3 regions of the Kocuria aegyptia genome follow, and region 2 is predicted to be linked to each of the others. Evidence: riboswitches for the same ligand, from Rfam matches in the RefSeq annotation. Region 2 holds a riboswitch; each other region holds the start of a gene.
The links. A riboswitch is a leader RNA that binds a small molecule or an ion and turns the genes downstream of it on or off. The one in region 2 is predicted to bind thiamine pyrophosphate.
Positions count from the first base shown of each region.

Region 1: it holds a riboswitch for thiamine pyrophosphate, as region 2 does, so the genes downstream of both, ABD220_RS09845 (FAD-dependent oxidoreductase) here and ABD220_RS14675 (3-oxoacyl-ACP reductase) in region 2, are expected to answer to the same signal.
Region 3: it holds a riboswitch for thiamine pyrophosphate, as region 2 does, so the genes downstream of both, thiM (hydroxyethylthiazole kinase) here and ABD220_RS14675 (3-oxoacyl-ACP reductase) in region 2, are expected to answer to the same signal.

Region 1 is NZ_BAAAOA010000020.1:14,145-17,407, forward strand. It holds gene ABD220_RS09835 (thiazole synthase) at 1-154, opposite strand, end outside; gene thiS (sulfur carrier protein ThiS) at 219-458, opposite strand; gene ABD220_RS09845 (FAD-dependent oxidoreductase) at 455-1,810, opposite strand; TPP riboswitch at 1,806-1,909, opposite strand; gene thiE (thiamine phosphate synthase) at 1,925-2,644, shown strand; gene ABD220_RS09855 (hypothetical protein) at 2,744-3,263, shown strand, end outside.
Region 2 is NZ_BAAAOA010000046.1:77,305-80,567, forward strand. It holds gene ABD220_RS14670 (LLM class flavin-dependent oxidoreductase) at 1-918, opposite strand, end outside; gene ABD220_RS14675 (3-oxoacyl-ACP reductase) at 930-1,694, opposite strand; TPP riboswitch at 1,740-1,843, opposite strand; gene ABD220_RS14680 (FadR/GntR family transcriptional regulator) at 1,897-2,655, opposite strand; gene ABD220_RS14685 (hypothetical protein) at 2,879-3,034, opposite strand; gene eat (ethanolamine permease) at 3,215-3,263, shown strand, end outside.
Region 3 is NZ_BAAAOA010000015.1:245,763-249,025, reverse strand. It holds gene ABD220_RS07510 (Rne/Rng family ribonuclease) at 1-611, shown strand, start outside; gene ABD220_RS07505 (nuclear transport factor 2 family protein) at 806-1,540, shown strand; TPP riboswitch at 1,610-1,703, shown strand; gene thiM (hydroxyethylthiazole kinase) at 1,695-2,567, shown strand; gene thiE (thiamine phosphate synthase) at 2,564-3,247, shown strand; gene ABD220_RS07490 (bifunctional hydroxymethylpyrimidine kinase/phosphomethylpyrimidine kinase) at 3,244-3,263, shown strand, end outside.

The DNA.
Region 1 (3,263 bases), on a different contig from region 2:
GCAGGATCCGGATGTCGTTGCGCTCGAGCAGCGCGAAGAGGGAGTCGCCCTGGCCGGGAGCGTAGCGGCGCAGGGCCACGGTGGTCAGCTCGGTGCCGGAGGCCAGCAGCGCCTGCTCGAGGGTGTGCAGCGAGCTGAGGCCGCCGGTGCCCATGATCAGCCGGGAGGACAGCTTCGTGCCGTCGAGCACGAGCGGGTCGGGGTGCGGGACGGTCACGTCAGCCTCCTTGGACGGCGGTGATGATCTCGACGGCCTGGCCCTCCGCCACGCGGGTCCGCTGCCAGCGGCTGCGGGGCACGACCGCGGCGTCCACGGCCACGGCCACCCCGAGGCGCCCGCCGTCCAGCGGGGCGCCGTCGGGGCCCAGCGCCCGGCCGACGGTCTCGGCGACGAGGTCGACGACGGAGGCCTCCTCCGCCACGCGGTGCGGGCGGCCGTTGAGGGTGATGGCGGTCATCGGGGGCTCCTGCTCCGGGGCCCGGGGCCGGCGGCGGCCGGCTCGGGGTCCCCTCGACGTGCCTCGACGGGTCGGTCGAAGCGGTGCGGGTCGGTGGTGGCGAGGTGCTCGGCGTCGGCGGACGGATCGGGACCGCTCCCTCCGGCGACCAGCTGCGCGGCGAGCCGGGCGGCCAGCGGGGCGAGCAGCACGCCGTGGCGGAAGTAGCCGGTGGAGACCACGAGCCCCGGCACGGGCTCGCCGTCCGGGTCGCGGACCCGGCCCAGGTACGGGATGTCGTCCGGGGTGCCGGGCCGGGCGCGGGCCAGCACCTCGATCAGCTCGAGCTCGGCGACCCCGGGCACGAGCGCCTGGGCGTCGCGCAGCAGCCGGAACACCCCTCCGGCGCTGGGGCCGGCCAGGTCGTCCTCGCGGGAGGTCGCCCCGATCACCACGGTCCCGTCGGCGCGGGGCACCAGGTAGACGGGCGCCCCGTGCACCAGGCCCCGGACGGTGCGCTCGAGCAGCTCCGGCGTCCCGGCGGGCACCCGGGCGCGCAGGATGTCCCCGTGCACCGGCCGCAGGGGCGGGTGCCAGCCCTCCGGCAGTCCCTCGAGAGCGCCCAGGCCGGCACCGGGGGCGAGGACCGTCCAGGTCGCGGAGACCATCCCGCCGCCGGCCAGGCGGGCGCCGGTCACGGCGCCCTCGGCGTTTCGGCGCAGCCCCGTGGCGAGGTCGTGGACGAAACGGGCCGGTCCGCCGTCGCGCGCGGCCGGCAGCCCGGACAGCTGCGGAGGCTCCGGGACCTCCGGGGCGACGAGGGCGGCGAGCAGCCCGGCCACGAGTCGGCGCGGGTCCACCTGGTGGTCGTCGGGGATCCGGAACGCGGCGGAGAGCCGTGGGCTCAGCGCGGGCTCGAGGGCCCGGGCGGCGCGCAGGGCGAGCTGCTCCACGGTCATGCCGTGGCGCAGCTGCAGCTCGCGGAGGTCCGTCAGGGCCTGCCGGTCGGCGGCGTCCACGCCGCAGAGCAGGGTCTCGGTGGCCCGGTGGCCCACCGTCCCCTCGGCGACCTGTTCGAGGGCGGCCACGAACGCCGGGTACTCGGCGGCCGAGGCGGTCATCAGGGGGTACAGGGGCTCCTGCTGGTACTGGACCTCGCTCACCGGGGCGAGCATCCCGGCCGCGGCGCGGCTGGCGCCGGAGCCCGGCTCGGGGTCCACCACGACCACCGAGCGGCCGCGGCGGCGCAGCTCCCAGGCGGTGGCCAGGCCGATCACCCCGGCGCCGACCACGGCGACGTCGGCCCGGACGTGCTCGGGCTGCCCGACCAGCGGGTGGGGCGCGGTCGTCGGGGCGGGGTGCGCAGAAGTCACACGGAACGTCCTTTCCTACGGCGGCATGACCCGCATCAGGTGTGGCGGTCGGCGCTGGACGCCCTCTCAGCCCCCGGTGGGGCTCCCGCAGAACCGCTGACCTATCATCAGCGTGTGACCCAGCATACCCGTGACACCTCCGCGCCCGCCGAGTCCTCCCTGCGAGACGCCCGGACGGCGCAGCTCCTCGCCGCCCGGCTGTACGTGTGCACGGACGCCCGCCGGGACCGGGGCGACCTCGAGGAGTTCCTGCACGCCGCCTACGCCGGTGGGGCGAACATCGTGCAGCTGCGGGACAAGAGCATCGACGCGGACGAGGAGATCGCCGCGCTGCGGCTGCTGGGCCGGGTCGCCGCCGAGTACGGCGCCCTGTTCGCGGTCAACGACCGCGCCGACATCGCCGCGCTGGTGGGCGCCGACGTCTTCCACGTGGGCCAGCACGATCTCACCCCCGCCCAGGCCCGGCGGCTGCTGGGCCCGGACGTGCTGATCGGGCGCTCCACCCACGACCTCGGACAGGCCCGGGCGGCGCTCGAGGACCCGGACGTCGACTACTTCTGCACGGGCCCCGTCTGGGCCACGCCCACCAAGCCGGGGCGCCCGGCCACCGGGCTGGATTTCGTCCGCGCGGTCGCCGGACTGACGGAGGCCCGGCTGGACGCGGACCCGGAGGTCCTGCCCGTGCCGTGGTTCGCCATCGGCGGCATCGACGAGCAGCGGCTCCCGCAGGTGCTGGCGGCCGGGGCGCGCGGCGTCGTCGTCGTCCGCGCCGTCACCGAGGCCCCCGATCCCCGCCTCGCCGCGGGGCAGCTGCGCAGCCTGCTCCCCGCCTGAGCCCGGCGCGGCCCAACATCCCGGCTCACCGCCGGTTCCCCGCCGCCGCCCAGCACGTTCTGACAGCATGGACCCAGGACGACGACGGAGAGGTGACCCATGGACCCCGAGCTCGACCCCCAGGTGCGGCACGCGGTGGAGCGTCCCGCGGAGACCGCCCGTGGCCCGGAGGACGCGCAGCTGCGCGTCCGGCTGGCCGGTGAGCCCGCCCGCCGTGCCCTCGGCAGCCACTGGGAGCAGGGCGCGCCGGAGGACGCCGCGCCGAGCGAGGACCGGCTCGCCGCGGCCGTGCTGCTCGCGACCCTCTTCGGCGACACCTTCTGGCTGGAGCGCGCCGCCCGGCTGCCCAGCGACGTGCCGGGGTGCCCGTCCGCGCCGCCGAGCGGGCTGCTGGAGCTGACCCGGGTGCCGGGCGCCCGGGCGGCCCTGGCCCGCGTGCTCGAGCGCCCCCTGCTGACCGGGCTCCTGGAGTGGGGCACCGATCCGCTGCCGGAGCAGCCCCCGCTCGCCGTGGCGCGGGCCGCCCGTGACCTGGGCATCCCCGACGACGGGCGGGTCTACCGGGTGGTGCGCCGACGCGCCGAGCGCTTCCTGGCGCGGGAGCACGACGGGTCCGAGC
Region 2 (3,263 bases):
CTGCTGGACGAACGCGGAGAGCTGGGCCAGGGACTGCTCCTCCGGCAGCAGGGCGTCCACCTCCGCCTGCTTGGCCCGGGCCTCCGCCTCCGTGGAGCCCACGTAGGCGACCAGACCCGGCATGACGGCCACGCCCTCCGGGTCCCGCCCGGCCGCGGCGACCCGCCGCAACAAGTCCGTGCGGTACGCCAGGGCGCTCTCGAGGTCGTAGGCCACGGCGTAGACCGCCTCGGCGTGCCGGGCGGCCAGGTCCCGTCCCGGCCCGGAGGCGCCGGCCTGGAACAGGACCGGGCGCCCCTGGGGCGGGCGCGGCACGGTCAGCGGTCCGTCCACGCGGAAGTGCTCGCCGGCGTGGTCGATGCGGGTCACCTGCTCGGGGTCGGCGTGCAGCCCGTGCCGGTCGCCGACCAGGGCGTCGTCGGACCAGGAGTCCCACAGCCGGTGGGCCACATCGATGAACTCGGCCGCCCGCGCGTAGCGCTCGGCGTGCGGCGGGATCCCCGGCAGCCCGTGGTTGCGCGCCTCGGCGTCGAACATGGAGGTGACCACGTTCCACCCGGCCCGGCCCCGGCTGATGTGGTCGAGCGAGGCCAGCAGGCGGGCGGCGTGGAACGGCGTCCAGAAGGTCGCCGAGACGGTGCTGACCAGTCCGATCCGCTCCGTGGCGCGCGCAATGGCGGACAGGGCCGTCAGCGGTTCGAGGAACCACCGGGGCCCGTCCCCCACGTCGCCGGCGCTGTGCCCGTCGGCGAAGAACACGGCGTCGAAGAGCCCGCGCTCGGCGGTGCGGGCGAGGCGCTCCCAGTGGGCGATGTCCCCGAGCTGCTCCAGCGGGGAGTCCGGGTGCCGCCAGGCGGCCTGGTGGTGGCCCGCGCCGAAGAGGAAGGCGTTGAGGTGCAGCTGCCGGGGCGAGGTCACGGCGGCCCCCGTCAGTCGAGGACCAGTCCGCCGTCGACCACCAGGTTCTGCCCGGTGACCGAGCGCGCCCACGGGGAGGCGAAGAACAGGAGGGCGTCGGCGAACTCGGCCGGGGTCGTGACCCGGCCCAGGGGCGTGGTCGAGGCGATGTAGTCGAAGACCTCCTCCGGGGTGGCGGCGCTCGCGTCAGTCGTGCGCAGCAGGCCCCCGGAGACCATGTTGACCGTGACGTTGTGCGCGCCGAGGTCCTTGGCGAGGGTGCGAGTCAGGGAGAGCAGTGCAGCCTTCGCCGCCGTGTAGTCGTGGTACGGCACCACCGGGTTCTGGAACAGGTTGGTGCCGACGTTGATCACCCGGCCGAAGCCGCGCTCCCGCATGCCGGGCAGGGCCTGCTGGGTGGTGTTCAGCGCCCCGCGGACGCTGCCGGCGAACTGGGCCTCGAACTCCGCCCAGCGGATGTCCTCGGCCCCGGAACGGGCGTCGCCGTTGAAGGAGAAGTCGGCCAGGGCGTTGTTCACCACCGTGGTGACGGGGGAGCCGAAGTGCTCCCGCGCGGCGCGCAGCAGCTCGCCCACCTGCCCGGGGTCGGTGACGTCGGCGGGCAGGGCCACCGCCCGGTCGGGGCCGTACCGCTGCGCGAGCTCCTCCGCGGCCGCCGCGCTGGTCCGGTGGTTGACGACGACCTTCGCGCCCTGGCCCGCGAAGGCCTCGACGACGCTGCGGCCGAGGCCGCGCGCCCCGCCGGTGACGAGGACGATCTGTTCTGCGATCTGCATGGGTCTCCCTGGGGTCAGGGCGAGGAGACGCGGGAACGGCAGCGGCCGGTCCCGGCAGGACATCCCTTCGCCAGTCCTAACTGGATCAGGTTCGACGGGTGTCATCTCAGCCGGTGCGTCGTTCGGCGCCGGCACCCCGTGTCACTGCGGACGAGTATAGACACCTCGCCCCGGGGTCGCCCGCTCCGCGCGCGGCCGCGGGTCATGCCCGGCGGCGGTCGTCGCCGGGGGCGTCGTCCTCGGGCGGCTCCCTGTGCCCGAGGAAGCCGCGCAGCAGCGCGGCCGTGCCCTCCAGGTGCGCGAGGGAGGCGGCCCGGGCGGCGGGGGCGTCTCCCGCCAGGACGGCGTCGGCGAGCTCGCGGTGCTGGCGGTCGGAGTGCTCGAGGTTGACCGGCAGCACGGGAATCCGGTCCAGCAGGTCGCTGGCCCGCGAACGGACCTCCGCGACCGCGCGGACCAGGCTGGGGCAGCCGCCCAGCTCGGCCACCGCGATGTGGAAGCGCGCGTCGGCGGGGCGGTAGTCCTCCGGGGGGCTCTCCTCGACCTGCCGCAGGCACGCCAGGAGGTGCTCCCGGGCGGCCGGGCTGAGGGACGCCGCCGCGGCCAGCTCCGCCGCGGCGGGCTCGACGACGGCGCGGAACACGAGCACGTCCTCGACGTCCGCGGGGTCCACCGGGGGGAGGGTCTCGTCCGGCAGAGCGGTGCGGCCGGTCACGAAGGTCCCGCCGTACCGGCCGCGCACCACCTCCAGGACCCCGGCGGCCTGGAGCTCGTGCAGGGCCTCCCGCAGGGTGGCGCGGGAGATCCCGAGCATCGCCGCGGTCTCCCGCTCCGGTGGGAGCCGCTCGCCCCGGCGGAACAGGCCGAGCCGGATCGAGTCGAGGATCCGCTCCACGGCCTCCTCGAAGGCGTTGCCCTGGCGCACGGGCCGGATGCGCGGGTGCCGGACGGGATCGCTCACGGTGGCGCTCCTCCCTGCGGTACGACGTGCGCCCATCGTGTCACGGAGCACGGAGCACGGAGCACGACCCGCAGAGCCCGGGACCCACCGCCGGCATCGTGCCCCCGAACCGTCTCCGGCGGCATCCCGTCCACCGTGCCGGGCGGCGTCGAGGACGAAAGCGGCGCGCCGCCCGGTCCGGGCAGCGCGCCGATCCTGCCGGCCGGGACGGCCGGCCGAGGTCCTAGTGGGTGAGGTCGATGGCGACCACGCCCACCGCGATGATCAGCGCCGCGGAGACGAGGAAGCCCGCCGTGATGGCGATGAACGCCCACGAACGGCCCGGCCCGGAGCCCTGGGAGTCGGAACGGGAAGAGGTCGATGCACTGGTCTGGTTCATGCCCACCATTCTGCGGCATCCGCCCGACCGGCTCCACCGCGACGCGGTCCCGTGCGCCGCTCGGCGATGGTGCACCCGCGCCGCGGGCTCTTGACGGCGCACGGGGCAGCCCACAGACTGTGACCACTCGCGCCAAACGTCTGTTTTCAGACCTTTGTGGAATCCCGGAGGGATCGTCCCATGCCCGAATCCCCAGTACAGCCCGCCCGCACCGACGAGTACTTCCAGC
Region 3 (3,263 bases), on a different contig from region 2:
CGGCCGAGCAGGGCGCGCGCCTGACGATCAAGGGCGAGGTCATCGAGCTGCCGCAGGGCCACGCGGCCGTCGAGGAGCCCGCCGAGGCCGGTCCGCTGAGCCTGGACTCCCTCGCGGAGGCCTTCGGGCAGACGGCGCCGGACGCCGGCTCCGCTGCCCAGGAGGTCGCCGCTGAGCGAGCAGCCGCTGAGGCGGTCACCGCTGCCGACGGTGCCCCTGAGCAGGCCGGCGCCGAGCAGACCGGCGCCGCGCAGGCCACCGCTGCGGAGGACGCCCGGGCGGCGGTCGCCGCGCAGGAGACCACCGCACGGGCGGATGCGGCGCGGGAGAGCACGGCGCAGCAGGCCCCCGGCTCGGCGGCTCCTGAGCAGCCGGGCGCCGAGCCGGCGCGACCCCGGCGGCGCTCGCGGCGGGCCACGGCCCCGGCGGCTCGGCCGGGCGAGGCCGAGGTGACCGCCGGCCGGGCGGCCGCCGCGGAGGGTGCCCGGCACGAGGCCAAGGCCGTCGCCCAGCGCTCCCCGGAGGACTCCTCCCGCCGGGCGCCGACCGTCGTCGGCGTCGGCGTCAAGGCCGAGGACCTGACCAGCGGAGGACCCGCGGGACGCGGCTGAGCCGTCCGGCCGAGCAGCACCACGGAGGACCCCGACCAGCACGGTCGGGGTCCTCCGTCGTCGTGGGCCGTCACGGACCGTCCAGGCCTGCCCGGCCCCCGCCCGGCGGCGTACCGTGGTGCGCACCACAGCACAGCCGGGGCCGCCGTCCCGTCCGCCGGGGCGAGCGGCCGCCCGTTCCAGGGAGCACCGCCATGACCAGTGCAGACACCGTCCGCGCCGCCGGCACGGACCTCTTCGTCCACCGGGATCCGTCGGCCGTGGACCGCCACTACACGGAGGACTTCATCCAGCACTCGCCCCTCGCCCCGGACGGGCGCGAGGGTCTCAAGCAGTTCCTGCGCGGCATCCCCGACGACTTCCGCGTGGATCTCGTCCGGGTGCTCGACGACCACGGGACGGTGGTCGCCCACTCGGCCTACCAGGGGCTCGGCCCGCAGCCCCTGGTCGGCTTCGACGTCTTCCGCGTGGCGGACGGGCGGATCGCCGAGCACTGGGACGCCTTCGAGCCCCTGCGCACGGAGGCCGGCGGCGCCCGCCCCCAGCTCGACGGTCCCGTCGCGGTCACGGACCACGAGCGGACGCAGGACAACAAGCGCATCACCGCCGAGTGGGTCGAGGCCGCCCTGATCGGGGGCGACCGCCGCGCCGTCCAGGACCACATGAGTGCCCAGGGCTGCACCGAGCACACCGCTCGCACGGCGGAGGACCCGCAGCCCGCCTACCAGCGGTTGCACCGGGTGCTCGGCGAGGGGAACTTCGTGCTGACCGTCGCGGAGGCCGTCGCCGACGGCGATCACGGGGGCGGAACCGCGCGCACGGTCGCCTGCTACGACCTGTGGCGCCTCGAGGACGGACGGATCGTGGAGCACTGGGGCGTCGCGCAGCCGGTGCCCGAGCGGACGGCGAACGCCAACGGCGTGTTCTGACCCCACAGCCGGGATCCGTCCCGGGATCCGCCCGCGTCCGGGCTCCCGCGCGAGGGCTAGACTGGCAGGACACCTGACACGGGGTGCCGCTCGAGCGGCTGAGAACACACCCGTCGAACCTGATCTAGCCAGTACTAGCGAAGGGATGTCGCAGATGCGCGATGCCGTCCCCACGTCCGCCCGCACAGCAGGAGCCAGGCCGGCGCCGCCGGACCCCGCGCTCGCCGAGGACGCCGCGGCGGCCCTGGAGGACCTGCGCTCCGCGGCGCCGCTCGTGCAGTGCATCACCAACGCCGTGGTCACCAACTTCACCGCCAACGCGCTCCTCGCCGTGGGCGCGTCCCCGGCGATGACCGACATCCAGGGGGAGGGCGGGGTCTTCGCGGAGCTCGCCGACGGCCTGCTCGTCAACACCGGCACGCCCACCGCCGAGCAGCGCGGGGCCGCCTACGAGGCCGTCGGCGCCCGGCGCCGCGCGGGCCGGGCCTGGGTCCTGGACCCGGTGGCGGTGGGTGCCCTGCCCGTGCGCACCGCGCTGGCCCGCGACCTGCTCGAGTTCCGGCCGGCGATCGTGCGCGGCAACGCCTCCGAGGTCGTCGCCCTCGCCGGCGGCAGCGGAGGGCGCGGCACCGACGCGACGCACGGCGTCGAGGCCGCCCGGGACGCCGCCGCCGCGCTCGCCGAGCGGGCCGGGTCGGCGGTGGCCGTGTCCGGGCCCGTGGACCTCGTGCGCTCCCCGGACGGCACCGTCGTCCGCGTGCCGCACGGCACGCCCCTGCTGACCCGCATCACCGGCGGCGGCTGCGCGCTGGGCGCCCTCATGGCTGCGTTCACCGCCGTGCGCCCGGACCCGGCCGCGGCGGCGGTGGCCGCCACCACGGTGTACACCCTCGCGGCCGAGGACGCGGCCGCCGACTCCGCCGGGCCCGGCTCCTTCGCCGTGGCGCTGCTGGACCGGCTGCACGCCGTCACGCCGGAGCGGATCGCCGCCCGGGCGGAGCTCGTCCGCGAGGAGGGCGCCCGGTGAGCCCGCGTCTCGACCCTGCGGCCCTGGCCCTGCACCTCGTGACGGACACCGCTCTGAGCGCCCCCCGAACGGTCCCGGACGTCGTGGCGGCCGCCGTCCGCGGCGGCGCCACCATGGTCCAGGTCCGCGCGAAAGACGCCCCGGCCCGCGAGCTGGTCGCCCTGCTGACGGCCGTCGCCGAGCGCGTGGGCCGGGAGGTGCCCGTGCTCGTGGACGACCGCGCGGACGTCTACCTCGCCGCCCGGGCGGCCGGCGCCCCCGTGGCCGGGGTGCACGTCGGGCAGACGGACCTGCCCGTGGTCCTCGCCCGGCGGATCTGCGGGACCGACGCCGTGCTCGGCCTCAGCGCCGCCACGGCTGCGGAGCTCGACGCCGCCTCCGCGCTGCCCGCCGGGACGGTCGACTACCTGGGCGTCGGAGCGGTGCGGGTCACCCGCACGAAGCCCGACCACCCCGAGCCGCTGGGCGTCGAGGGTTTCGCCCGCGCCGCGGGCCGCACGTCCCTGCCCTGCCTGGCCATCGGCGGGGTGCGGGTCGAGGACGCCCCCGCCCTGCTCGCGGCCGGCGCCGCCGGGCTGGCCGTGGTCTCCGGGATCTGCGCCGACCCCGACCCCGAGGCCGCGGCCGCCCGCTACGTGCGGGCCTTTGCCGCCGTGCCCGCCGGGGAGGTGGGCCCGTGACCGCCCGCGTGCCCCG